Regions from separate parts of the Frateuria sp. GZRR35 genome, predicted to be linked through region 3. Evidence: predicted binding sites of a transcription regulator. Region 3 holds the regulator's gene; each other region holds the start of a gene.
The links. Region 3 encodes sigma-54, which starts transcription at its own class of promoters, with help from an activator protein. Its sites were predicted from a motif close to TGGCACGNGCNTTGC; they were not measured.
Positions count from the first base shown of each region.

Region 1: the regulator sigma-54 is predicted to act here: its motif matches at 4,471-4,485, upstream of flgB (flagellar basal body rod protein FlgB).
Region 2: the regulator sigma-54 is predicted to act here: its motif matches at 2,923-2,937, upstream of ACFWZ3_RS13010 (PilZ domain-containing protein).

Region 1 covers NZ_JBHZGL010000011.1:46,279-53,956, forward strand. The annotation lists gene flgH (flagellar basal body L-ring protein FlgH) at 1-131, opposite strand, end outside; gene flgG (flagellar basal-body rod protein FlgG) at 144-929, opposite strand; gene flgF (flagellar basal-body rod protein FlgF) at 947-1,687, opposite strand; gene flgE (flagellar hook protein FlgE) at 1,709-2,929, opposite strand; gene ACFWZ3_RS13075 (flagellar hook assembly protein FlgD) at 2,948-3,592, opposite strand; gene flgC (flagellar basal body rod protein FlgC) at 3,602-4,024, opposite strand; gene flgB (flagellar basal body rod protein FlgB) at 4,024-4,428, opposite strand; gene ACFWZ3_RS13090 (chemotaxis protein) at 4,650-5,579, opposite strand; gene ACFWZ3_RS13095 (methyl-accepting chemotaxis protein) at 6,188-7,492, shown strand; gene flgA (flagellar basal body P-ring formation chaperone FlgA) at 7,492-7,678, shown strand, end outside.
Region 2 covers NZ_JBHZGL010000011.1:31,278-38,955, reverse strand. The annotation lists gene ACFWZ3_RS13030 (flagellin N-terminal helical domain-containing protein) at 1-615, shown strand, start outside; gene fliD (flagellar filament capping protein FliD) at 680-2,077, shown strand; gene fliS (flagellar export chaperone FliS) at 2,092-2,502, shown strand; gene ACFWZ3_RS13015 (flagellar protein FliT) at 2,499-2,777, shown strand; gene ACFWZ3_RS13010 (PilZ domain-containing protein) at 2,977-3,531, shown strand; gene ACFWZ3_RS13005 (sigma-54 dependent transcriptional regulator) at 3,912-5,339, shown strand; gene fliE (flagellar hook-basal body complex protein FliE) at 5,593-5,916, shown strand; gene fliF (flagellar basal-body MS-ring/collar protein FliF) at 5,964-7,637, shown strand; gene fliG (flagellar motor switch protein FliG) at 7,644-7,678, shown strand, end outside.
Region 3 covers NZ_JBHZGL010000010.1:147,576-155,253, forward strand. The annotation lists gene ptsP (phosphoenolpyruvate--protein phosphotransferase) at 1-547, opposite strand, end outside; gene ACFWZ3_RS12795 (HPr family phosphocarrier protein) at 544-813, opposite strand; gene ACFWZ3_RS12800 (PTS sugar transporter subunit IIA) at 806-1,198, opposite strand; gene rapZ (RNase adapter RapZ) at 1,365-2,270, opposite strand; gene hprK (HPr(Ser) kinase/phosphatase) at 2,276-3,226, opposite strand; gene hpf (ribosome hibernation-promoting factor, HPF/YfiA family) at 3,560-3,883, opposite strand; gene ACFWZ3_RS12820 (RNA polymerase factor sigma-54) at 4,016-5,455, opposite strand; gene lptB (LPS export ABC transporter ATP-binding protein) at 5,556-6,275, opposite strand; gene lptA (lipopolysaccharide transport periplasmic protein LptA) at 6,279-6,878, opposite strand; gene lptC (LPS export ABC transporter periplasmic protein LptC) at 6,835-7,437, opposite strand; gene ACFWZ3_RS12840 (KdsC family phosphatase) at 7,428-7,678, opposite strand, start outside.

The DNA.
Region 1 (7,678 bases), on a different contig from region 3:
GGGGCGGCGGCGACCTCCGGCTGCATCGGCGGGGTCGGTGCCCACTCGCCGTCGTCGCGTGCGGGCATGGCCATGCAGCCGGCGAGCAGCGACAGCGCGAAGGCAGCGGTGGAAAGGCGGAACAGGCTCATCGCGGCTTACGCTCAGGTCTTGTTGGTGAGGAACTGCAGCATCTGGTCGGCGGCGGAGATGGCCTTGGAGTTCATCTCGTAGGTCCGCTGCGTCTCGATCATGTCGACCATCTGCTCGACCACGTTGACGTTGGAGGACTCCAGCGCGCCCTGCGCCAGCGTGCCCAGGCCGTTGAGGCCCGGCTGGCCGATCTGCGGCGAGCCGCTCGATGCGGTTTCCAGGTAAAGGTTGTCGCCGTTGGGCTGCAGGCCGGCCGGGTTGATGAAGTCGGCCAGCTGCACGGTGCCGACCTGCTGCGGCGCGGCCTGGCCGGGCAGCGTAATGCTGACCGTGCCGTCGCTGCCGATGGTGATCGACTGGGCGTTGGCGGGGATGGTGATCGCCGGGTCGACCGCGTAACCGTTGGCGGTGACCACCTGGCCGTTCTGGTCCATGTGCAGCGAGCCGTCGCGGGTGTAGGCGATGGTGCCGTCGGGCTGGGTCACCTGCAGGAAGCCGCGGCCCTGGATCGCCAGGTCCAGCGAGTTGCCGGTCTGCTCGATGTTGCCCTGGGTGAACAACTTCTCGTTGCCGACCACGCGCACGCCGGTACCCAGCATCAGGCCGGACGGGGCGTTGGTCTGTTCGGTGGTCTGGCCGCCGGGCTGGCGCAGGTTCTGGTAGACCAGGTCCTGGAACGAGGCGCGCGAGCTCTTGAAGCCGGTGGTGTTGGCGTTGGCGAGATTGTGCGAGACCACGTCCATGCGCGTCTGCTGCGCATCCAGACCGGTCTTGGCGACCCACAGGGAAGAGAACATGGTTGTCTCCTAGTAAATCAGGTGAGCGAGAGCAGGCGGGTCGCCGACTGCGCGTTGTCGTCGGCGTTCTTGATCGCCTTGACCTGGAGTTCGTACTGGCGCGAGAGCTCGATCATCTGCACCAGCGTCTGCGACGGGTTGACGTTGCTCGACTCGAGCACGCCGGATTTGATGCCCACCGCCGGATCGCTCGGCGCGGTGCCGCCGCCGGCCAGGTGCATCAGGCCGTCGCTGCCCAGCGCGAGCTGGTTGGCCGGCGGATTGACCAGCTTCAGGCGGCCGACCGAGGCGATCGTTTCCGGCCCCTGGCCGGTCGGCACCACCGAGACGGTGCCGTCGTTGCCGATGGACACCTGGGTGGCCGGCGGCAGGCTGATCGGGCCGCCGTCGCCGAGTACCAGGTTGCCGCGCGAATCGGTCAGCAGGCCGTCGGCGGTCAGCTGCAGGTTGCCAGCGCGGGTATAAGCCTCGCTGCCGTCGGCCGCCTGCACCGCGAGCCAGCCGTCACCCTGCACGGCGACGTCCAGTTCGCGGCCGGTCTGGATCTCCGCGCCCGAGCGCAGGTCCACGCCTTCGCCCTGCGCCACGCCGTTGATGCGCGTGGGCATGCCCGGGCCCTGCACCGGCAGCGCCTGGAAGGCCGACATCTGCGCCTTGAAGCCGACGGTGTCGGCGTTGGCCAGGTTGTGCGCCACTTCGGTCTGCGCCCGCATCATCTGCGTGGCGCCGGTCATGGCGACGTAAAGCGAACGATCCATGCGGGACTCCGGACGTCAGCGTCAGTTGCGGATGTTGATGATGGTCTGGGTCAGCTTGTCGTCGGTGGAGATCACCTGCGCGTTCGCCTGGTAGTTGCGCTGCGCCTTGATCATGTTCACCAGCTGCGCGGTGAGGTCGGCGGTGTTGGACGATTCCAGCGCGCCCGACTGCACCGCGCCGAAGGTGCCCTGCCCGGCCACGCCCATGATCGCGGTGCCCGAATCGAACGAGGCGGCCCAGCCGGTGTTGTCGAGCTGGCGCAGGCCCTGCAGGTTGTTGAAGTTGGCCAGGGCAAGCTGCCCGAGCGACACGGCCTGGCCATTGGAATACTTGGCCTGCACCACGCCCTCGCTGGACACGTCGATACCCGACAGCGTGCCGCTGGGGTAGCCGTCCTGGTTGATCGAGCTCAGCGCGTAGGCGTTGCCGAACTGGGTGACCTTGTTGACGTCGATCGACAGCGTCAGCGGATCGGCGCCGGGGGTCACCGCCAGCGCGGGGAAGTTGAGCTTGCCGCCGGCCGGGGTCGCGAGCGCGCCACTGGTGTTGAAGGAAAGGGTCTGCGGTGCGCCGGCCGAGACGCCATCGACGTACAGGTAGGCGTTCCACGTATTCGGCGCGGCACCCTTGACGTAGTAGACGGTGCCGTTGTGGGTGGCGCCGAGCGAGTCGTAGGCGGTGAACGGCGTCGCCTGGTTGTAGCTCAGCGCGTCCGTCGGGTTGAACGGCGTGGTGGTCGGTGCCGCGGCATCCGACGGCAGGTTCAGCGACATCTCGACGCTGCCGGTGGCCTTGGCTGCGCTCTGCGCGTTGGTCAGCTGCAGGTCGACCATGGTGCTGGTGTCGAAGCCGTTGCCGGCCGGCGGGAACACCTGCAGGTGCTGGCCGCTGGTGTTGACCACGTAGCCGTTGTTGTCCTGGTTGAACGCGCCGGCGCGGGTGTAGGAGTAACCCTTGCCGTCGCGCATGGTGAAGAAGCCATCGCCGCTGATCGCGAAGTCCAGGCTGTTGCCGGTGTTCTCCACGTTGCCGGCGGCGAACTGCTGGGCCACGTCGGCCAGCCGCACGCCGCTGCCGATGGCGGTCGCCGAGAGGTTGCGGCCGGCCGAGTTGTACAGCTCGGCGAACTCGGCGCGCGAACCCTTGAAGCCCGTGGTGCCGGTGTTGGCAATGTTGTTGGCGGTGACCTCGAGGTCCTTGGACGCCGCGTTCAGGCCGCTCAGCGCGATATTGAAAGCCATCGGTTTTCCCCTGATGAATTAGTTGACGCGCGCGACCTGGCTCAGCAGCACGCCGCCGAAACCGTCCACGTCGAGATAGGCGCCGTCGGCGCCGGTCATGCCCACACCGGCGACCTTGCCGGTGACATAAGTAGCCACCGCGGTGTTGCCGGTCTGCGCGGCGAGGCCGTAGGTGCCCGGGGGCAGCGGCTCGCCGTCGTTGCCGGTGCCGTCCCAGTGGAAATCGGTGAGGCCGGCGGTCTGCGTGCCCAGGTCGATCGTGCGCACGACGTTGCCGGCGGTGTCGACGATCTGCACCAGCGTGCGGCCGCCGCCATCGGGCACGTTCACCGCGCCGTCCAGGCTGCCGCCCTGCAGGCGACCGACCGCCGAAGGCACGGTGACGTCGCGGCCGACCATGCTGGAGGCCTGCAGCAACTGGTTGCCCTGCATCGACTGCGCGAGCGCGTCGAAGGAGGTCTGCAGGTTCTGCGTGGCCGACACCTGGTTGATCTGCGCGAGCTGGCTGACCATCTGCGAGGAATCCATCGGCTGGGTCGGGTCCTGGTTGCGCATCTGCTGGATCAGCAGGCTGAGGAAGTCGGCCTGGCTCAGCGTCTTGGTCTGGCCGAGCGCACTGGCGGCGCCGGCGGCGTTGCTGGAATTGATGGCGAGGTCGCTCATGGCCGCTCCTTACTTCCCGAGGTCCAGCGTCTTCTGCATCAGCTGGCGCGCGGTGTTCATCACCTCGACGTTGTTCTGGTACGAACGCGAGGCGGAAATCATGTTGACCAGCTCGTCCACCGGGTTGACGTTGCTCTGGTAGACGTAGCCGTCGGTATCGGCCAGCGGGTTGCCCGGCTCGTAGCGGCTGGTGATCGCGTTCGGGCTTTCGGTGACGCCGAGCACCTTGACGCCCTCGCTGCCCGCGTCGGCCGGCTGGCCGTCGAGGCCATTGCGGATCGCGGCGAACAGCGGCTCCTTGGCGCGGTAGGCAGCGTCCGGCGAGCTGGCCACGCTGTCGGCGTTGGCCAGGTTGCTGGCGACCGTGTTGAGCCGGGTGGACTGCGCCGCCATGCCGGAGCCGGCGACGTTGAAGACGTTGAAAAGCGACATCAGCCCTGGCCTCCGGTGATGGCGGTGCGCAGCATGCGGATCTGCGCGGTGATGAAGGCCATGCTTGCCTGGTAATGGACGCTGTTGGCGGCGAAGGCGGCCTGTTCCTGCTGGGCGTCGACGGTATTGCCGTCCATGCTCGGCTGGGTCGGCACTCGGTAGGCGAGCGTGTCGCGCGCCTGGGCGACCGGATCGATCTGGCCTTGCGTGGGCGCGGCGAGCGGCAAGGTGCCTTCGCCGCTGCTGCCGGCGGCGGCGAGCGCCTTGCGGAAGTCGACGTCGCGGGCGAGGTAGCCGGGCGTGTCGGCGTTGGCCAGGTTGCTGGCCAGCACTTCGGTACGGCGCTGCCACAGCGCCATGGCGCCGGTGTGCATGCCGAACAGGTTGTCGATGGGTTGGCTCATCGCTTGCCTCCGCGCGGTCGATGTGTCCGCACGGGGCTGGAGGCAAGTTGTGTGCCATGGGGGCGCGAAGCCTTGCTGGGGCTGGCTTTGCGCGTTGAGCCGGGTTTTCGTTTACGGGCAGAGTCGGATTTCCGACACCCACGTGTACCCCCTGTAGGAGCGCACTTGGGCGCGACCGCCGTGCACCCGGGTCGCGCCCAAGTGCGCTCCTACAGGGAGAGTCAGCCTTCGCCCTCTTGTGGCAGCAGGTCGATCACCGCCTGCGCCAGCAGGTCCGGCTGGAACTTGGCGATGAAACGGTCGGCATTGACCTCGCGCACCATCGCTTCGTTGAACAGGCCGCTCAGCGAGCTGTGCAGCACGACCTTGAGCCGCCGCAGCGTGGGCGTTTCGCGGATAGCGCGGGTCAGCGCGTAACCGTCCAGCCGCGGCATTTCGATGTCCGACACCACCAAATTGACGCCCTCCTCCGGATCCCCTTCGGCCAGCTCGGTGAGGCGGTCGAGCGCCTCGCGGCCGTCCTGAGCCACCACGCACTCGATGTTCATCTGCTGGAAGATGCTGATCAGCCGGCGGCGCGCGACCACCGAGTCGTCCGCCACCAGCACGCGGCGCGGGCGCAGCGTGTGGGCGCCGGCGGCCCGCTGCATCTGGGTCGAAAGCTCGCCCGGCGCGCCGTCGATGCTCGCCAGCACGTGCTCCACGTCGACCACCGCCACCAGCGCGCCGTTGATGCGGGTCACCGCGTTGACGCGCGGTCCGAAGCCCAGCGCGGCGCTGGGTGCGACCAGCGACTCGCCCTCGCAATGGACCATGTTCTTCAGGTCGGAGACCAGGAAGCCCTGCACCGTGCGGCTGAACTCGGTGACCATCAGGTGCGCGGACGGCTCGTCGATTAGCGCCGGGTAGCCCAGCGCCGCGGCCAGGTCGATCACGGGGATCGTCTGCCCGCGGTAGTCGCAGCTGCCGGCGATCAACGCATGCGCGCCCGGCATGCGTTCCAATGGCGGGCGGCGCAGCACCTCGCGCACCTTGAATACATTGATGCCGAACAGCTGCGCGTCGCCCAGTCGGAACAACAGCATCGCCACGCGATTGTGCCCGGCCAGGCGGGTCTGGCGTTCGACGTTTTCCAGCAGCGCGCCGGCCATGGGGTTCTCCAGCAAAGAAAGGACTAGCCCCCGCGTATCGGCCATCTGCCCTGGCGCTTGAGGCTCCGCACTTGTGTCCTTCCCCGCGAACGCAGCCACACAGCGCGGCACCACGATCCCGGGCCTTCCCCCGCGAACGCGGGGGAAGGTGCCGACAGGCGGAGGGGGGCGCTTTTGGGCGCGATATCCGGGTGATTCCCCGCAAGGCTTCCCCCATCCGCCCTTCGGGCACCTTCCCCCGCAGGCGGGGGAAGGACCAGCTGTCGACCAAGCCTCCGATGGCCAGCGCGGAGGGAAAGCACACAGCGCGGGGCCACGATCCCGGGCCTTCCCCCGCGAACGCGGGGGAAGGTGCCGACAGGCGGAGGGGGCGCTTTTGGGCGCGATATCCGGGTGATTCCCCGCAAGGCTTCCCCCATCCGCCCTTCGGGCACCTTCCCCCGCGGGCGGGGGAAGCACCAGTTGTCGACCAGGCCTTCGACGGCGAAGCGTGAGGGAAAGGGCAACGGCGCGGTGCTGCATTCGAGGGTGGCACAGGCGTTGCTTGTTCAAGTTTCGACGCATCCAGACGATGTCCTGAACATTCATCCGCAGGAACCGCAATCCACATGAGCCTGATCCGTAGCCAGTCCCTGGCCGCGCTGGTCCAAGCGGCCGCCGCTGGCGACGAGGCCCGCCTCGAACAGCTGTCCAACCAGCACCCCGCGGTCGCCCGCGCGTTGGCACCGCTGCTGGCCAGCCTCGACGCCGGCCAGCCGTCGGTGCTGGCGCTGCAGACCCTGGAGCAACAAGGCCTGGTGCTCGCCGCCGCGCAGCTGCTGGGGCGCGAGCAGTCCTCGCTGGACAAGGCCACCCAGGAAAGCCGCGATGGTGTCGGCCGCTTGACGGACGCCAGCGCCGGAATCTCGACGGCCCTGCAGCAGGTCGCCAATGGCTTGGCGCAGGTCGAACAGGCACGCCAGAACGGCAGCACCGGCGTGAGCGAGCTCGATGGCCAGCTACGCCTGTTGCGCAGCGCGCTGTCGGCGATGAACCGCAACCAGTCCCGCCTGGCCGAACAGGTCGAGCAGATCCGCAAGCTCACCGGCGTGGTGCAGGAAATCGCCCACCAGACCAACCTGGTCGCGCTGAATGCGGCGATCGAGGCGGCCCGTGCGGGCGAGGCGGGCCGCGGTTTCGCGGTGGTCGCCGACGAGGTCAAGCAATTGGCCGAAAAAACCACCCAGGCCACCACCGAGATCGAGACCGTTACCGGCTCCATCGGGGATTTCTCCCGGCAACTGGACGTCGACGTGCAACAGGGCATGCAGCGCCTGGAACATGCGCAATCCGGCGTCAGCCAGGCCAACGACGCGATGGGCAAGAGCGCCGAGGCGCTTGCCAGCGCCAGCGAAAAGGTCGCCCAGCTGCGCCAGGGGCAGGACGTGCAGCAGGCCCGCGCCGCCGCCGCGCAGGCCGCGCTCGGCGCACTGCAGCGGCGCAGCACCGAGGCGCGCCGGCAGAGCGAGTCGCTCAGCCGTGCCGCCCTGCTCGCCCACCGCCTGGCGCTGGGCTGGCTGGAACAGGAGGCCGGCAACGACCCGGCCAGCCTCAGCCTGGCGGTGCGCGAATCGGCCCAGGGCATCCGCCAGGCAACCGAGCTGGCGCTGCTCGAACCGGGCGCGCTTGACCGGCGCTGGTTCGACACCGATGCGCTGGACCGCACGGTGCGCCGCCTCGCCGCACAGCATCCCGATCATCCCGCCGCCAGCGCACTGAGCGAGGCCGGCGCACGCCTGTCCGAACACGGCAATGCCTTTGTCGGCCTGCTCTGCAACGGCCAGATCGAACAGGCTCAGCAGCTCAGCCAGCGGCTGGAATCCGAGCGCGAGGCACTGGTCACCCAGCTCGCCGCCCTGCTGGCGGACGCATGATGGGCCTGGCGCGCCGCGGCCTGCTGCTCGCGCTGCTGCTGGAGGGCGTGGCCGCCCTGCCGGCGGTCGCCGCGCCGCTGTCGGAGGCGGACCTGCGCGCCCAGGCCGAACGCTTCGTCGAACAGCAATACGCCGCGCCGGGGAGCCGCGTCGAGGTGAAATCCGAGGCGCTGGATCCGCGCCTGC
Region 2 (7,678 bases), on a different contig from region 3:
ACCGGCACCAGCGTGACCGGCGTGGCCGACGTGGCCGCCGTTCCGGCTAGCTCCGAATTGAGCCTGGTCGATGGCGACCTGACCATCAATGGTACCGAGATGACCGGCACCTACAAGGATGCGCAGAGCCTGGTCGACGCGATCAATGCCAAGGGCATCACCGGCGTCTCCGCCTACTACGACAGCGAGACCAAGTCGGTCCACCTGAACTCGCAGGATGACCTGACCGTCGACGGCGCCAAGGCCGGCGCGGGCGAGCTGAACTTCTCCGGTGCGGGCACCACCCCCATCAGCGCAGGCAGCAACCTGGCCGCCAGCGACGTCAAGACCGTGGCCGGTGCCAACGACACCATCAGCCGCATCGACTCGGCGCTGAGCACCATCAGCTCCATGCGCAGCGACCTGGGTGCGGTGCAGAACCGCTTCAGCTCGACCATCGCCAACCTGCAGACCATCTCGCAGAACCTGTCTGCCTCGCGCAGCCAGATCCAGGATGCGGACTTCGCGGCCGAAACGGCCAACATGTCCAGCGCGAACATCCTGCAGCAGGCCGGTGTCTCGGTGCTGGCCCAGGCCAACTCCACCACGCAGAGCGTGCTCAAGCTCCTGCAGTAATTGTTGAAACCCGGAACGGTCGCGGCAACGCGACCGTTCCCCTCATTCCTTAGGACCGATATCCATGGCAATCACCGTAGGCACCACCGCTCCGACGACGGGCTTGCTGACTTCCATGGGCGTGGGTTCCGGCATCGACGTGGACAAGCTGGTGACCACGCTGGTGAACGCCAAGAAGGCGGGGCCACAGAGCCAGATCACCAACCAGGCGGCGCAGGCCAATACCCTGCTGTCCGGGTTGGGCCAGATCAGCAGCGCGCTCTCCGCGCTGCAGTCCGCGATGGTCCCCTTGAGCGATGGCAGCGCCTTCAGCGCCCGCTCGTTGACCAGCAGCGACACCGACGTACTCGGCGCCAGCAGCGCCGGCACGCCGGTCGGCGGCAGCTACAAGATCGAGGTGACCAAGCTGGCCACCTCGCTGAAGGCCTCTTCGGGCGCCTTCGCCAAATCCGACACGGTGGTCGGTACCGGCACGCTCACCCTTGCGGTGGGCGACCAGTCGATGAGCCTGACCATCGACAGCAGCAACAACACGCTGGCGGGCATCCGCGACGCGATCAACAAGTCCAAGGACAACCCCGGCGTCTCGGCCACCATCGTCACCGGCACGGACGGTGCGCACCTGGTGCTCAGCGGCACGCGCACCGGCGCGGCCAATGGCTTCGTGGTCTCCAGCAGCGGCGGCGACGGCGGCCTGGCCGCGCTCAACTACGATGCGGCGGCCTCCAGCGGCAACGCGCTCAACGTGATCACCGCCGCGCAGGATGCCGAGTACACCATCGACGGGCTGCCCGGCCACAGCGCCGGCAACACGGTCGCCGGTGCGATCGACGGCATCAGCCTGAACCTGGTCAAGGAAGGCACCAGCACGCTCACCGTCGCCAACGACGGTTCCAAGGCGACCAGCGCGCTGACCAACCTGGTCAATACGTACAACAGCTTTGTGGGCATCTACCAGGCGCTCACCAAGTACGACGCCACCACCGAAACCGCCGGTGCGATGATCGGCGACGCCACTGCCAACAGCATCAACAGCACGCTCTCGCGCCTGGTTGGCGGCATGGCCAACGGTGGCTCGCTGGCGGACCTGGGCATTTCGTTGCAGGTGGACGGCAAGCTCAAGCTGGACAGCGACAAGCTGTCCAAGTCGCTGGCCGACGGCGGCAAGCAGGCCGCTGCGCTGTTCGACGGCGACGATGGCCTCGCCACCAAGCTCAACGCCCAGCTCGACCAGTGGGTCGGCAGCACGGGCGTGATCGCCAGCCGCACCGACAGCCTGGCCAAGCAGCTGAAGGACCTGTCCGCGCAGCAGACCGCACTGGACAGCCGCATGGCTGATCTCACGGCGCGCTACCAGGCCCAGTTCACCGCGCTGGATACGCTGATGACCAAGCTCAACAGCACCAGCAGCTACCTCACCCAGCAATTCGACGCGCTCACCGCGGCGAGCAAGAACAAGTAAGCGAGGAACCGACCATGGCATTCGGATACGGCGCAGGCGCCTACCAGCAGATCCGCTCGCACGGCGGCGTGGAATCGGCCGATCCCCATGGCCTGATCACGTTGCTGATGGACGGCGCGCTGGAGCGCCTGGTCACCGCGCGCGGCCACATGCAGCGCGGCGAAATTGGCCCCAAGGGCGAAGTGATCGGCCGCTGTATCGAAATCATTGGTGGCCTGCGCGATGCGCTCAACCACGAGGTCGAGACGCCGCTGGTCGGCCAGCTCGACCAGCTCTACGACTACATGAGCCGCCGCCTGCTGCACGCCAACCTGCGCAACGACGTGGGTGCACTCGACGAAGTCAGCACGCTGCTGCAGAAGGTGCGAAGCAGCTGGGTACAGGTACCGCTCGAAGCGCGTCGCCCCACCGGCGCCGCCGCATGAACGACGCGTTGCCACTTGCCCTGACGCTGACCCGCGCCATGCTCGAGGCCGCCCGTGCCGGTGACTGGGAGCAACTGGTCGCGCTGGAGGCCGAACGCCATCCGCTGGTCATGCGACCGGTGACACAGGACGGGGACAGCGTGCGCCAACTGGGCGAACTGCTGGCGCTGGATCGGGAGTTGAGTGCACTGGTCACCCAGGCACGCGACCACGCCGGCGAGCAGTGGCAGGTCGGGCAGGACCGCGCCCGCGCGATCGCCGCCTACGGCGGCTAAAGCGTTGCTCCCTCTAAGGGCTGGGGTGAGGAGGGGCCAAGGCTTGCGGGAAGTTTCGAGCCTCTGCTCCCTCTCCCCCTGCGCTCATCAAAGATGAGAAAGATCGGGCGAACGTCGTCCTGCGGACGAAGCTATTCATAAGAACCGGCCCGCCGCTTGCATACTCACCCCCGATGAAAGCCCCCGTCGGAGAAACGACATGACCGCCAGCGCCTGGAACGAGTTCGAGCAGCGGCTTGCCTGCGAGGACAGCTGGCATGCCGACAGCCAGGCGCTTGCCTGGCCGCTCCCCGAAGGGCTCGCCCAGCGCCTGGCCGAGCGCAATGCTGCCGCGCTCGCTTCGGTCGCCGCGCTGGAAGAACGCCGCGCCGAAACCCCTGACGACGACAGCCCGGTGATGCAGGAACTGTCGAGGCTGGACGCCAAGCTCAACGCGCTGATCGACATGATCAACCGCGTGGCGACACCCGCCGATGCGCTGCCGCCGCGCCAGGCGTTGCGCTTCAACGCCATCGGCGCCGTATTGCCGGCGGCGCTGGTTCCCGCTGGCGAGGGGCTGATGTTGCGCCTGCGCTTCGACGCCTGCCCGGGCATGCCGCTGGAGCTGCCCGCGTACGTGGAACGCCGGTTCGACGACGGCAGCGCCTTCGTCGCCTTTCACACACTGGGCGATGGCGTCGCAGCGTCACTCGAACGGTTCGTGTTTCGTCACCACCGACGCAAAGTGGCAGGTGCGCGTCAGGCTGGCATCTGACCGTCCGCCGTCGCAGCGTGAAGCGCTGCACGGCCAACTCGTGAAGCACTTCACAAAATCACCACATCCCGCGCCGTCCGTTTGACGGTGGCCCGGGGTGACGGTGTCGTGCTGTGTCACTCCGCCGACGGATGCGTGGCGCCGGCAAACCGTCGCCGTTGCTCGGTTCCCGCGTAACGTCCTTTCGACGCGATTTTCACATGTGACGCATTAGGGCCACTCGTCCGTCCGCGGACAGTGCGAACTGCCGTCCCTGCTGGCCTTCTTCTTGCTCCCTCCCTCGCGTGACCGGTGACGGAAAGCCGGCGGTCCAAGAAGTACGAACACTGCAGGACAGTCGGCGGTTCGTCGTTCAGAGCGTCAAGCGGAGGGCATACACAATGAGCAAGGTCGATTTCCTGGTGATCGAATCGAACGAGTCGCGCGCCGAATGCATCCTGTCGGCATTGCACTTCCTCGGTTACCACCCGCAGCGGGGCGAGGACTGCACCGCCGTGGAGGAATCGACCCACGCCTGGCGCGCCGTCTACGTCGGTACGGTCGAGGACGCTGAAGCGGCCGAGCGCCAGTTCGCCCTGCTGGGCGACGCTGCCAGCCACGTGCCGGTGCTGCTGGCCAGCGACTCCGAATGGGCTTCCCGTCTGTGCGCCGCCAGCTCCCCGTTTGCCGCCCGCGTCGGCATGGTCGAGTTCCCGCTGCGCTACGAGCAGTTGGCCGAGGTGATGCGCAGCCTGTACGCGCGCCTGCTCGGCGGCCGCCGCGGCGAGCTGCGCTTCGTCGGCGACTCCGCGCCGATGCGTCGCGTCAATGCGCTGATCCGCCAGGTCGCGCCGTTCGATTCGTCCGTGCTGGTGCTGGGCGAATCCGGCACCGGCAAGGAAATGGTCGCGCGCACCATCCACGAGTGCTCGCCGCGCCGCGACAAGCCGTTCGTGGCGATCAATTGCGGCGCGATCCCGGCCGAGCTGCTCGAAAGCGAGCTCTTCGGCCACGAGAAGGGCGCCTTCACCGGCGCGATCAGCACCCGCAAGGGCCGCTTCGAGATGGCCGAGGGCGGCACGCTGTTCCTGGACGAGATCGGCGACATGAGCCTGACCATGCAGGTCAAGCTGCTGCGCGTGCTGCAGGAGCGCGTGTACGAGCGCGTCGGCGGCAACAAGACCCAGCGCTGCGACGTGCGCATCATCGCCGCCACCCACCGCAACCTGGAGCAGGCGATCGCCGAGGGCAAGTTCCGTGAGGACCTGTTCTATCGCCTTTCGGTGTTCCCGCTGGAGATGCCGGGCCTGCGCGAGCACCTGGACGACCTGCCGGTGCTGATCAACGAGTTCAACCAGCGCCTGGCGCGCCGTGGCCTGGGCAGCGTGCGTTTCTCCGCCGGCGCGGTGAACGCGCTGCACCAGTACGCCTGGCCGGGCAACGTGCGCGAGCTGTGCAACCTGGTCGAGCGCCTGGCGATCCTCTACCCGCACGGCGAGATCCGCGCCAGCGACCTGCCGGAGAAGTACCGCGGCCGCCAAGTCGTGGAAGAAGTGCAGGGCGCCTCGCTGCTGGCCCTGATGGACGGCGCGCCGATGCCGGTCGCGATGGCCGCCGCCGTGGCGGTGGCCCCCGACGCGACCGTGCTGCCCGAAGGCGGGCTGGACCTCAAGGACCACCTGGCCGACATCGAAGTGGGCCTGATCCGCCAGGCGCTGGATGTCACCGGTGGCGTGGTCGCCCATGCGGCCAAGCTCTTGCACATGCAGCGCACCACGCTGGTGGAAAAGCTGCGCAAGTACGGCCTGCAGAACAGCCTGGCGGCCTGAGCCTTCAGCTCTTACTCCCTCTCCCCCAGCCGCAGGCCGGGGGAGAGGGTTGGGGAGAGGGGGAGGCCTTTCGCTCTTCGCTCTCGTCAAAAGCAGAGCCAACCCCAGGAGCCTCCCCGTCTCCCAACCCTCTCCCCCGGCATTGCCGGGGGAGAGGGCTAAGGCGGCATCTCCGCACTATCGGGGCCCTGCAGAGCTGGCACACCTCGTGCAACCCCACTTCTGAAAACCCGCCACGCGCCGGAAACCCGACATGAGCACCATCGACGTCAACAACCTGCTCGCCCAGATGCGCCAGATCTCCAGCCAGGTGCGTCCGGCGGAGACCGCGCTGAAGGCCACGCCGGCGGCGAAGGCGGACTTCGGCGCGCTGCTGAAGGAGTCGATCGGCAGCGTGGGGCAGAGCCAGCAGCAGGCCGGCCAGATGGCGGCGGCGTTCGAGCGCGGCGATCCGGGGGCGGACCTTGGCCGCACGATGGTGGCGATCCAGAAGGCCGACCTCTCGCTGCGCACGATGACCGAAGTGCGCAACAAGCTGGTCGATGCCTACAAGGAAATCATGAACATGCCGGTGTAAGCACCGGCCTGACGTTCTCCCTTTCGCTTTACGGATGATTCTTCCCCATGGCTGACAACGCCATCGCCACCACCGACAGCCCCGCCAACCGCTTCGACCTCAAGCAGCTCGCGCGCAGCCCGGCCTCCCGCCAGTTGCTGCTGCTGGTCGGCATGGCCGCGGCCGTCGCGCTGGGCGTGGCGGTGGTGCTGTGGTCGCGCGGCCCGAACTGGGGCCTGCTCTACGCGGGCCTGGGCCAGCAGGACGCCGCCGCGATCACGCAGGCGCTGCAGTCGACCAACACGCCCTACCAGCTCGGCAACGACGGCAGCTCGATCATGGTGCCGGCCTCCGACCTCGCTGCGGTGCGCCTGCGCCTGGCCGGGCAGGGGCTGCCGCAGGGAACGGCCACCAACTCCGTGCCGCAGGCCGACTCGCCCTTCGGCATGAGCGACCTGGCCGAGCGCACGCGCTACCAGCAGATGCTCGAGACCGACCTGGGCAACACCATCGGCAGCCTGCAGGGTGTGCGCGCCGCGCGCGTGCACCTGGCGCTGGCCAAGCCGTCGGCCTTCATCCGTGACAGCCGCGAGGCCAGCGCTTCGGTGCTGGTCACGCTCTATCCCGGTCGCCAGCTCGACGCCAGCCAGGTGGCCGCGATCGTGCACCTGGTCGCCGCCTCGGTACCGGACCTGGATGCCAAGCAGGTCTCGGTGATCGACCAGCAGGGCCAGCTCCTCACCGGCAGCGACCCGGACAGCGCCGCCGCGGTCGGCGACAGCCGCCTGCGGCTGGCGACGCGCATGGAAAACAGCTACGCGCAGCGCATCGAGGAACTGCTCACGCCGCTGGTCGGCCCGGGCAAGGTGCATGCGCAGGTCTCCGTGGACCTGGACTTCAGCGCCACCGAAAAGGCCAGCGAAACCTTCGACCACGAACACCCCGCGCTGCGCAGCGAGCAGACCAGCAGCGAACACCACGCCGACGGCAGCGCCGCCGAGGGTGGTGTGCCCGGTGCACTCAGCAACCAGCCGCCGGTGATGGCCGCGCAGCCGACCGCCGCCAACCCCAACGCCGGCGGCAAGGCCGCGGCCGCGCCGACCGCCACTGCGCAGACCAGCACCGGCGACAGCTCCTCCAGCGCCACCCGTAACTACGAACTGGACCGCACCATCAGCCACACCAGCGACCCGGCCGGCCGGCTGGCGCGCCTGAGCGTCGCGGTCGTGGTCGACAACAAGACCGTCAGCGGGCCCAAGGGCGACACCAGCGTGCCGTTCACCGCGCAGGAACTGGACCACCTCACGCAACTGGCCAAGAACGCGGTCGGCTTCGACCAGACCCGCGGCGACAGCGTCAGCGTGATCAACCAGGCCTTCCGCATGACGCCGGCCACCGATGCTCCCGAACAGGCGCCGCTGTGGCAGCGCCCCGGCGCGCTGGACCTCATCAAGCAGGCGATCGGTGTGCTGATCGCGCTGATCGTCGCCTTCGGGCTGCTGCGCCCACTGCTGAAGGGGTTGCTGCGCGGTGCGCCGCAGCAGGCTCTCGCCGTCGCCGGCAACGTGCCTACGGTTTCGGTGCGCATTGCCGATGACGAGGGGGACGAGCGGGACCGGCTGGCCGGACCGCAGGTGATCGGTTACGAGCAGAAGGTGGGCCTGGCCCGGCGCATGGTGAGCGACAACCCCAAACAAGTGGCGCAAGTGGTCCGCAACTGGGTCGGCGAGGATGGCGGCTAAGTGTCGATGAAACAGGAACCGCAAATCACCGGCGCCCAGCG
Region 3 (7,678 bases):
CCAGCAGCCCGTTGCCGACCAGATGCGCCATGTCGGCGGGCGCGATGGTGTCGGCGACCAGGATCTCGCCCACGCGCGCGGCGAGCTTGCGTTCCTCGCGACTGGTCTGGCGCTGCAGCGCGGAGATCACCCGGTTGATCACCTGGTCGACGTCCTCGCGGCGGCTGCGCAGGTAGGGGTCGTCCATGGCCTCGAACACCTTGGCCAGGCGGTCGCGCTGCTTCTTCAGCGCGACCCCGGCACGGTAGTGGCCGACGCGAACCAGGTCGTCCAGGCCCCGCAGCAGTTCCTTGTCGTCGAGCAGCAGGCTGTGCGCATCGATGAACTCGTTCACCTCCCGCGCCAGCGCACCATGCAGGCGGCCGCGCAGTTCGTGAAGTTCCTGCCGCGCCGTGTCGAGCGCGCGGTGCAGGTTTTGCAGCTCGCCCTCGATTTCATCATCGGCCAGCGGCCGGGTGTCGACCAGGTAGCGGCTTGGTTGCACCAGGCGCGCGCGGCCCAGGGCCATGCCCTTGGAGGCGGCGGTGCCGGGCAACAGCTGCCTCATGCGCCCTCGTCGAACTTGCGCTCGAACAGCGCCACGACACCGGCGAGCGCTTGCGCTTCGTCGGGCCCGTCGGCGCGCACGGTAAGCGGGGTACCCATGCCGGCCGAAAGCATCATCACGCCCATGATGCTCTGCGCGTTGACCTCGCGGCCCTTGCTGACCAGCCACACGGTGGATTTGAAGCCCTGCACCAGCTGCACCAGCTTGGCCGAGGCGCGGGCGTGCAGTCCGAGCTTGTTGGAGACGGTGATTTCCTGCTCAAGCATGGTCGATGAAAATTCCCCCGCGGCCACCATGGGCAGCCACCTGTGCCAGTTCGTCCAGCGGTTTCTCGGCGTAGTTGAGCACGCGCAGCAGCATCGGGAGGTTGAGCCCGGACACACAACGCAACCGTACCCCGAGCGCCGTGAGCGAAAGGCCGATGTTGCAGGGCGTGGCGCCATACAGGTCGGCCAGCACCAGTACGCCGTCGCCCTGGTCGAGCTCGCGGGCGTGATGGGCGGTGAGCGTGCGCATGACGTCGGGGTCGGCGTGCGCCGGGACCTCGACCGCATCGACCTTCAGCGGCAGCTTGGGCATGACGTGGTGCGCGGCGGAGATCAGCGCCTTGCCGACCGCCTCGTGGGTCATCAGGAGAACGCCGACGCTCATGGAAGGAACCCCACCGGGCTGTCGCCACCACGGCCCACAGGTCCGCCCTGCAGGAACGCACCTGTGCGCGACCGGGGTGCGATGGCGTATCCGGGTGCCGTCGCGAGGCCAGCATGACAGTCGCCCACGGATGCGCTCCTGCAGGCGTGCAAAAAAGGGGACATGATCATTCGAGCTCGCGGTGGAAGGTCAGTACGCCTTCGCGCTTGGCGCGGTAGTGCCGGGCCAGGCGCTCGACCAGGTACACCGAGCGATGCCGCCCGCCGGTGCAGCCGACCGAGATGGTGACGTAGCTGCGGTCGTCCTGCTCGAAGCGCGGCAGCCAGGCGTCGAGCCAGCGGGCGGTGTCGGCGAAGTATTCGCCGACCATCGGGTCGGCCTCGAGGAACTCGCGCACCGGTGCGTCCTTGCCCGAGAGCGGGCGCAGCTGCGGCTGCCAGTGCGGGTTGGGCAGGCAGCGGGCGTCGAACACGAAATCCGAGTCCAACGGCAGCCCGCGACGGAAGGCGAAGGACTGGAACATCAACGTGAGGCCTTCGGTGGCCGCCGCATAACCGGTGGCGATCAGCCGGCGCAGCTGGTGCACGTTGAGGTCGCTCGAATCGATCACCTTCTCGGCGATCCCGATCAGCGGGCGCAGCAGGCGACGTTCCTCCGCGATCGCATCGGCCAGCGAAACGCCACGGATCGCCAGCGGATGGCGACGGCGGGTTTCCGAGTAGCGCTTGATCAGCACCTCGTCGCGGCAATCGATGAAGACCAGGTGCACGTGCACACCCGCCGCGGCCAGCTCGGAGAGCACCAGCGGCATGTGCTCGAAATCCTCGCCACGGTTGCGCACGTCCACGCCCACGGCGATGCGCCGGCGCCGTCCGCCGCCGTCCTGCATCACCGACTGCACCAGTTGCGGCAGCAGGCCGCTGGGCAGGTTGTCGACGCAGTAGAACTCCAGGTCCTCCAGCGCGCGCAGCGCAACCGTCTTGCCACCGCCGGACATGCCGGTTAGCACCACCAGGTGCACGGTGTTGGGGTCGTTGAGGCCGGTCGAAGGCGCGGTGTCGTTGGTACTCATGAATCTCACCAGGGCGGTAGCCGACGCATCTGATGCGCCTGGCGGTCGATGAAAGTCTGTGCGGGATCGATGCCCTTGCTCTTGAGCATATGGTGGCGCACCGCCGCTTCCACCAGCACCGCCAGGTTGCGGCCGGGCGCCACCGGAATGGTGATCATCGGCACGGAGACTTCCAGGATCTCGCGGTGGCTGGTGTCGCCGGTCAGGCGTGTCGCGGCATCGATGTCCTCGCCCTCGCGCAAGGGCTTGAGGTGCACCACGAGGCGCAGGTACTTGGAATGCTTCACCGCGGTGTGGCCGAACATCTCGCGCACGTTAAGCACGCCCAGGCCGCGCACTTCGAGCAGGTCCTGCAGCAGTTCCGGACAGGTGCCGTCGATCACGTCGGGCGCGATCAGGGTGAATTCCGTGGCGTCATCGGCGACCAGGCGATGACCGCGGCTGATCAGTTCCAGCGCCAGTTCGCTCTTGCCCGAACCGGACTCGCCGGTGATCAGCACGCCGATCGAGAAGACTTCAAGAAAGACGCCGTGCAGGGTGATGCGCGGCGCCAGCAGGCGGGCCAGGTGGTACTGCATCCAGGTCAGCAGCTCGTGGCCGCGCTTGGCGCTGATCCACAAGGGCGTGTGGGTTTCCTCGGCGACCTCGCGCAGGTCCGAGGGGATCGTCTGGTCCTTGGTGACGATCAGGGCCACCGGCTGGTAGGCGGCGATCTTGTGCATCGCCTCCCAGCGCTGCCGGGAATCCAGGCTGTCGAGCCAGTTGAGCTCCTCGGTACCGATGATCTGCACCTTGTTGGGGTAGATCACGTTGAGGTAGCCGACCAGCGACGGGCGGCGCGTGGCCGTGGCGCCGGGTTCGAGCACGCGTCCCTCGCCACGCATGCCCGACACCCAGCGCAGGCCCATGCGCTCGTGGACACCGTCGAAGAGTTGTCGTGCGGTCAGGCGTTCCAAGGATGTTTCTTCCGGCGGGCAACGGGACGCATTGTGCCAGTTATGCGGGGGAGGGCGCGGGTGAACGAGTGTCGCAACGGCAGTCTGATCCGCCCGCCGTGCCTGGCGTTGCGCGTTGCATCCTTCCCCCGCTCACGGGGAAGGTGCCCGCAGGGCGGATGGGGAAACCTTGCGACGGGCTGACCAGATATCGCGCAAAAGGCGCCCCCATCCGCCTGTCGGCACCATCCCCCGCGGTCGCGGGGGATGGTTCGGGTACGTGGTATCGCGCTTCGCTTCGGGCAAAAAAAGACCCGCCACCAGGCGGGTCTCTTTTGCCGGTTGCGGGACCGCTTAGCCGATCTGGCGGGCGTCCCGCGCCTCCTGCTGGTGCTTGTCGGTGACCTTGTCGCGATGGCGGCGCAACTGCGCGGCGAGCTTGTCGAACACCATGTCGATGGAGGCGTACATGTCCGCACCGCACGCCGCCGCGTGGAGGGCGGCACCCGTGGTGCTCAAGGTGGCGTCGGCGCAATGTTGCAGCTTGTCGATCGACAGCACCATGGTCAGGCCCAGGCACCTTTCGTCGAGGCGGGTCAGGCGATCGAGCCGGGATTCGGCATGCGCACGCAGGGCAGGAGTGACTTCGATCTGCTGGCCGGTGAGTTGGAACTGCATGGGGCGCCTCCTCTGTTACGGGCCGCCGTGGGGCGGCGGGTTCGCATACCGTCAATGGTGACGACATGCCGGTCTATCACTCGTATGGGATCGTTCGGGCCGGTTCCAAGTGGCGGGTTTCAGGAGAGAGGGTCAGCTGGCGCGCTGGCGCTCGCTGGAACTGGGTATGCGCAGTGCCTCGCGGTATTTGGCCACGGTGCGGCGGGCGACCTGGATGCCCTTGCGGTTGAGCTCCTCGGCCAGGGCCTGGTCGGACAGCGGCTTGCGCGTGTCCTCCGCGTCGATGAGCTTCTTGATCATGGCCTGGATGGCCGTGGCCGAGGCGCCGCCACCATCCTCGGTGGAGACGCCACTGGAAAAGAAATACTTCAGCTCGAAGGTGCCGCGCGGCGTATGGATGTACTTGCGCGTGGTGACGCGCGAGATGGTCGATTCGTGCATGCCGACCTCCTCGGCGACTTCGCGCAGGACCAGCGGATGCATCGCTTCCGGACCGTAGTCCAGGAAAGCGCTCTGCCGGCGCACGATCGCATCGGCAACTTTCATTAGCGTCTCGGCGCGCGATTCAAGGCTCTTGATCAGCCAGCGCGCTTCCTGCAGCTGGCCGCGCATCCAGCTGGCGTCCTCGCCGCGCGCCTGCGCAATCAGGCTGCAGTAGTGCTGGTTCAGGCCCAGCCTCGGCTGGCAGTCCGGATTGAGGCTCACCTTCCAGCGGCTGCCTTCCTTGTAGGCGTAGACGTCCGGCGCCACGTACTCGACCGGCGTGGCGTCGAGCGCGGCGCCGGGGCGTGGATCGAGGCTGCGGATCAGCAATGCGGCGGCCGCGACTTCTTCTTCGGTTGCGCGCAGCTTGCGTGCGAGTTTGGCGACGTCGTTGCGCGCGAGCAGTTCAAGTTCGCCGGCGACGATCTGCAGCGCGAGCTCGCGCTGCGGGGTGTCGGCCTCGAACTGTTCCAGCTGCACGCGCAGGCAATCGCGCAGGTCGACGCTGGCGATGCCGGTGGGGTCGAAGCGCTGCAACTGGCGGCGTACTGTCTCGACTTCGTCGATGGTCGCATCGAGGTCCGCCGGCAAGGCCGCGAGCACGCCCTCGATGCCTTCGACGAGATAGCCGTCGGCGTTGAGCGCGTCGATGATCACGGTGGCGATCAGGCGCTGTCGCGTGTTGAACGGCGACAGGTTCAACTGCCACAGCAAGTGCTCCTGAAGTGTCTCGGGCGCAGCGTTCTGGGGTTCGAAATCGTCGTCGCCACGGCTGCCTGAGGGGGCATTGCTGCCGAGCGAGAAATCGATGGGTGCCTCGGCGGAGGTGCCCGATTCACCCCAGTCGGCGACATCGTCGGCGTTGTGGTCGACGGTGGGCGCTTCGTCCGGGGCGGGAGAGTAGCTCTCCTCCTCGGTTTCGCCGGGCGCCGATTCTTCCTCGAACTCCAGCAGCGGGTTGCCTTCGGCGATCTGGCGCAGTTCCGCTTCCAGCTCCAGCTGCGACAGCTGCAACAGCCGGATCGCCTGCTGCAATTGCGGCGTCAGGGTGAGCTGTTGGTTGAGTCGGAACTGGAGCCCGGGTTTCATGCCAGCCGTAGCAGAGAGACGTGGGATCATCCTACCCCGGCGGGTGTGACGCGACCATAGCGATGGCAGGTGCTGGCGGGCCCTGCGTCACATCACCGCTTCAGAGCTTGAACTCGCGCCCCAGATAGACCTCGCGCACCTTTTCGTCGGCCAGGATGTGCGCCGGCGTGCCGCGGGAGAGCACCTCGCCTTCGTTCAGGATGTAGGCACGGTCGCAGATGCCCAGCGTTTCACGCACGTTGTGGTCGGTGATCAGCACGCCAATACCGCGTTCCTTCAGGTGGCGCACGATGCGCTGGATCTCGCCCACCGAAATCGGGTCGACGCCGGCGAAGGGTTCGTCCAGCAGCATGTAGCGCGGCTGCGCGGCCAGCGCGCGGGCGATCTCCACGCGGCGGCGCTCGCCGCCGGAAAGGCTGATGCCTTTCTGGCCGGCGATGTGCGCGATCTTCAGCTCGTCCATCAGGCCTTCGAGCTGTTCGTTGCGCTGGCGGGCGGTGAGGCCTTCGCGCAGTTCGAGTACGGCCAGGATGTTGTCGGCCACCGAGAGCCGGCGGAACACGGAGGCCTCCTGCGGCAGGTAGCCGATGCCCAGCCGCGCGCGCGCGTGCATGGGCAGGCCCGTGATGTCCTGGCGGTCCAGCCGGATGCTGCCGCCGTCGGCTTCGACCAGGCCCACCACCATGTAGAAGCAGGTGGTCTTGCCGGCACCGTTGGGGCCGAGCAGGCCGACGACTTCCCCCTGGCGGATCGAAAAACCGAAATCGCGCACGACCTGGCGCGAGCGGTAGCGTTTCTGCAGGCCTTCGGCAGCGAGCATCGGTCAGGGCTGCCCGCTGCTGGTGGCGGGGGCGGGCGTGCTGGTAGCGGCTGCCGGAGCCGCGGCGGAACCCGCCTTGGGCTTGGGCTTGAAGATCATGTGCACCCGGCCGTCGCCACCGCTGTCGCCGGTCATCTCGCTGGTCTGCGTGTTGTAGGTGAGGCGGTCGCCATGGGCTTCGCCGCGCCCGTGCTGGTTGATCGAGGCGTGTCCCTGCAGCACGGCGAAATCCTTGGCCACCTGGTAGTCGATGGTGGCGGCCTCGCCCTGCATCAGGTTGCCGTTGTCGTCCAGCTGCTGGAGGTGCGCCGGGCTGCCGGTGAGCACCACGCTGTCGATCTCGGCGTTGGCGTCGAAGTGCACTTTGGCCAGATCGCCGGTGGCTTTCAGCGAGCCTTGGGTAATCACCACGTTGCCCTTGAGCGTGGTGGTGCTGTTGGGCTTGCGGAAGCCGTCGAAGTGCGAGGCCTGTACATCCATCGGCTGATCGCGGTCGCTGCGCTTGGCCTGGGCCGGCGCCAGCACCAGCAGGCCCAGCAGTACCAGCGCCCAGCGGGCGCTAGCGCGCGTGCTGGCGGGGCGGGAACGTGGCGTGGACGTCATCGAGCAGCTCCAGGTGTTTGTCATTGAGGTCGGCACGCATGCCGACGCCGTGAATTCTAGTGCCGCCCTGCACCAGCTGGGCTGGCGCGGCGGTCTGCAGGCGGTTCTGCTTGGGCCAGGCGGTGACGTCGGAGGTGTCGATCGTCGTCCGCGGCGTGTCGTCGAATGCGGCACGCTCCAGGTGCACCGGGCCTTGCAGCTTGAGCAGGCTGCCGTCTTGGTTGACCCAGCCGTACAGCGAGTGCCCGAGCCAGTCGGGCACTGCCGGCTGGTTGGAGGGCAGGCGAAAATCGGGTGTGTTGATGTACAGCGACTCGTCGCCTTCGCGCCGTTCCAGCTGCGGCGCCTGGATCAGGAAGCTGGGTAGGCCGTCGGTGCCGTACTGGGTCAGCTTGAAGTCGGTCAGCGTGTAGCCCGAGCGCGGCGGGCCGACGAATGCGTTGACCTTGGGCGGCGGCCCGATCCACCACAGCATCAATTGCGCCGCGCCGGCCAGCAGCGCGACCGCGACAATGGCCGCCACGAGGCGGCGATCGCGCAACCATTCCTTCACTGCCAGCGTTCCTTTTCATTGCCGGCCTTGCCCTGGGCATGCAGGATCAGGTCGCAAACCTCCCGCGCACCGCCCTGGCCGCCAGCGCGGGCGGTGGTCCAGTGCGCTTGTTCGATCACCCACGGATGGGCGTTGGCCACGGCCACCGCGAGCCCGGCGATGCGCATGGCCGGGAGGTCCGGGAGGTCGTCGCCGACGAAGGCGACCTGCTCGGGCGCCAGCTTCAGTGCGTCGAGCAGTTCCAGCA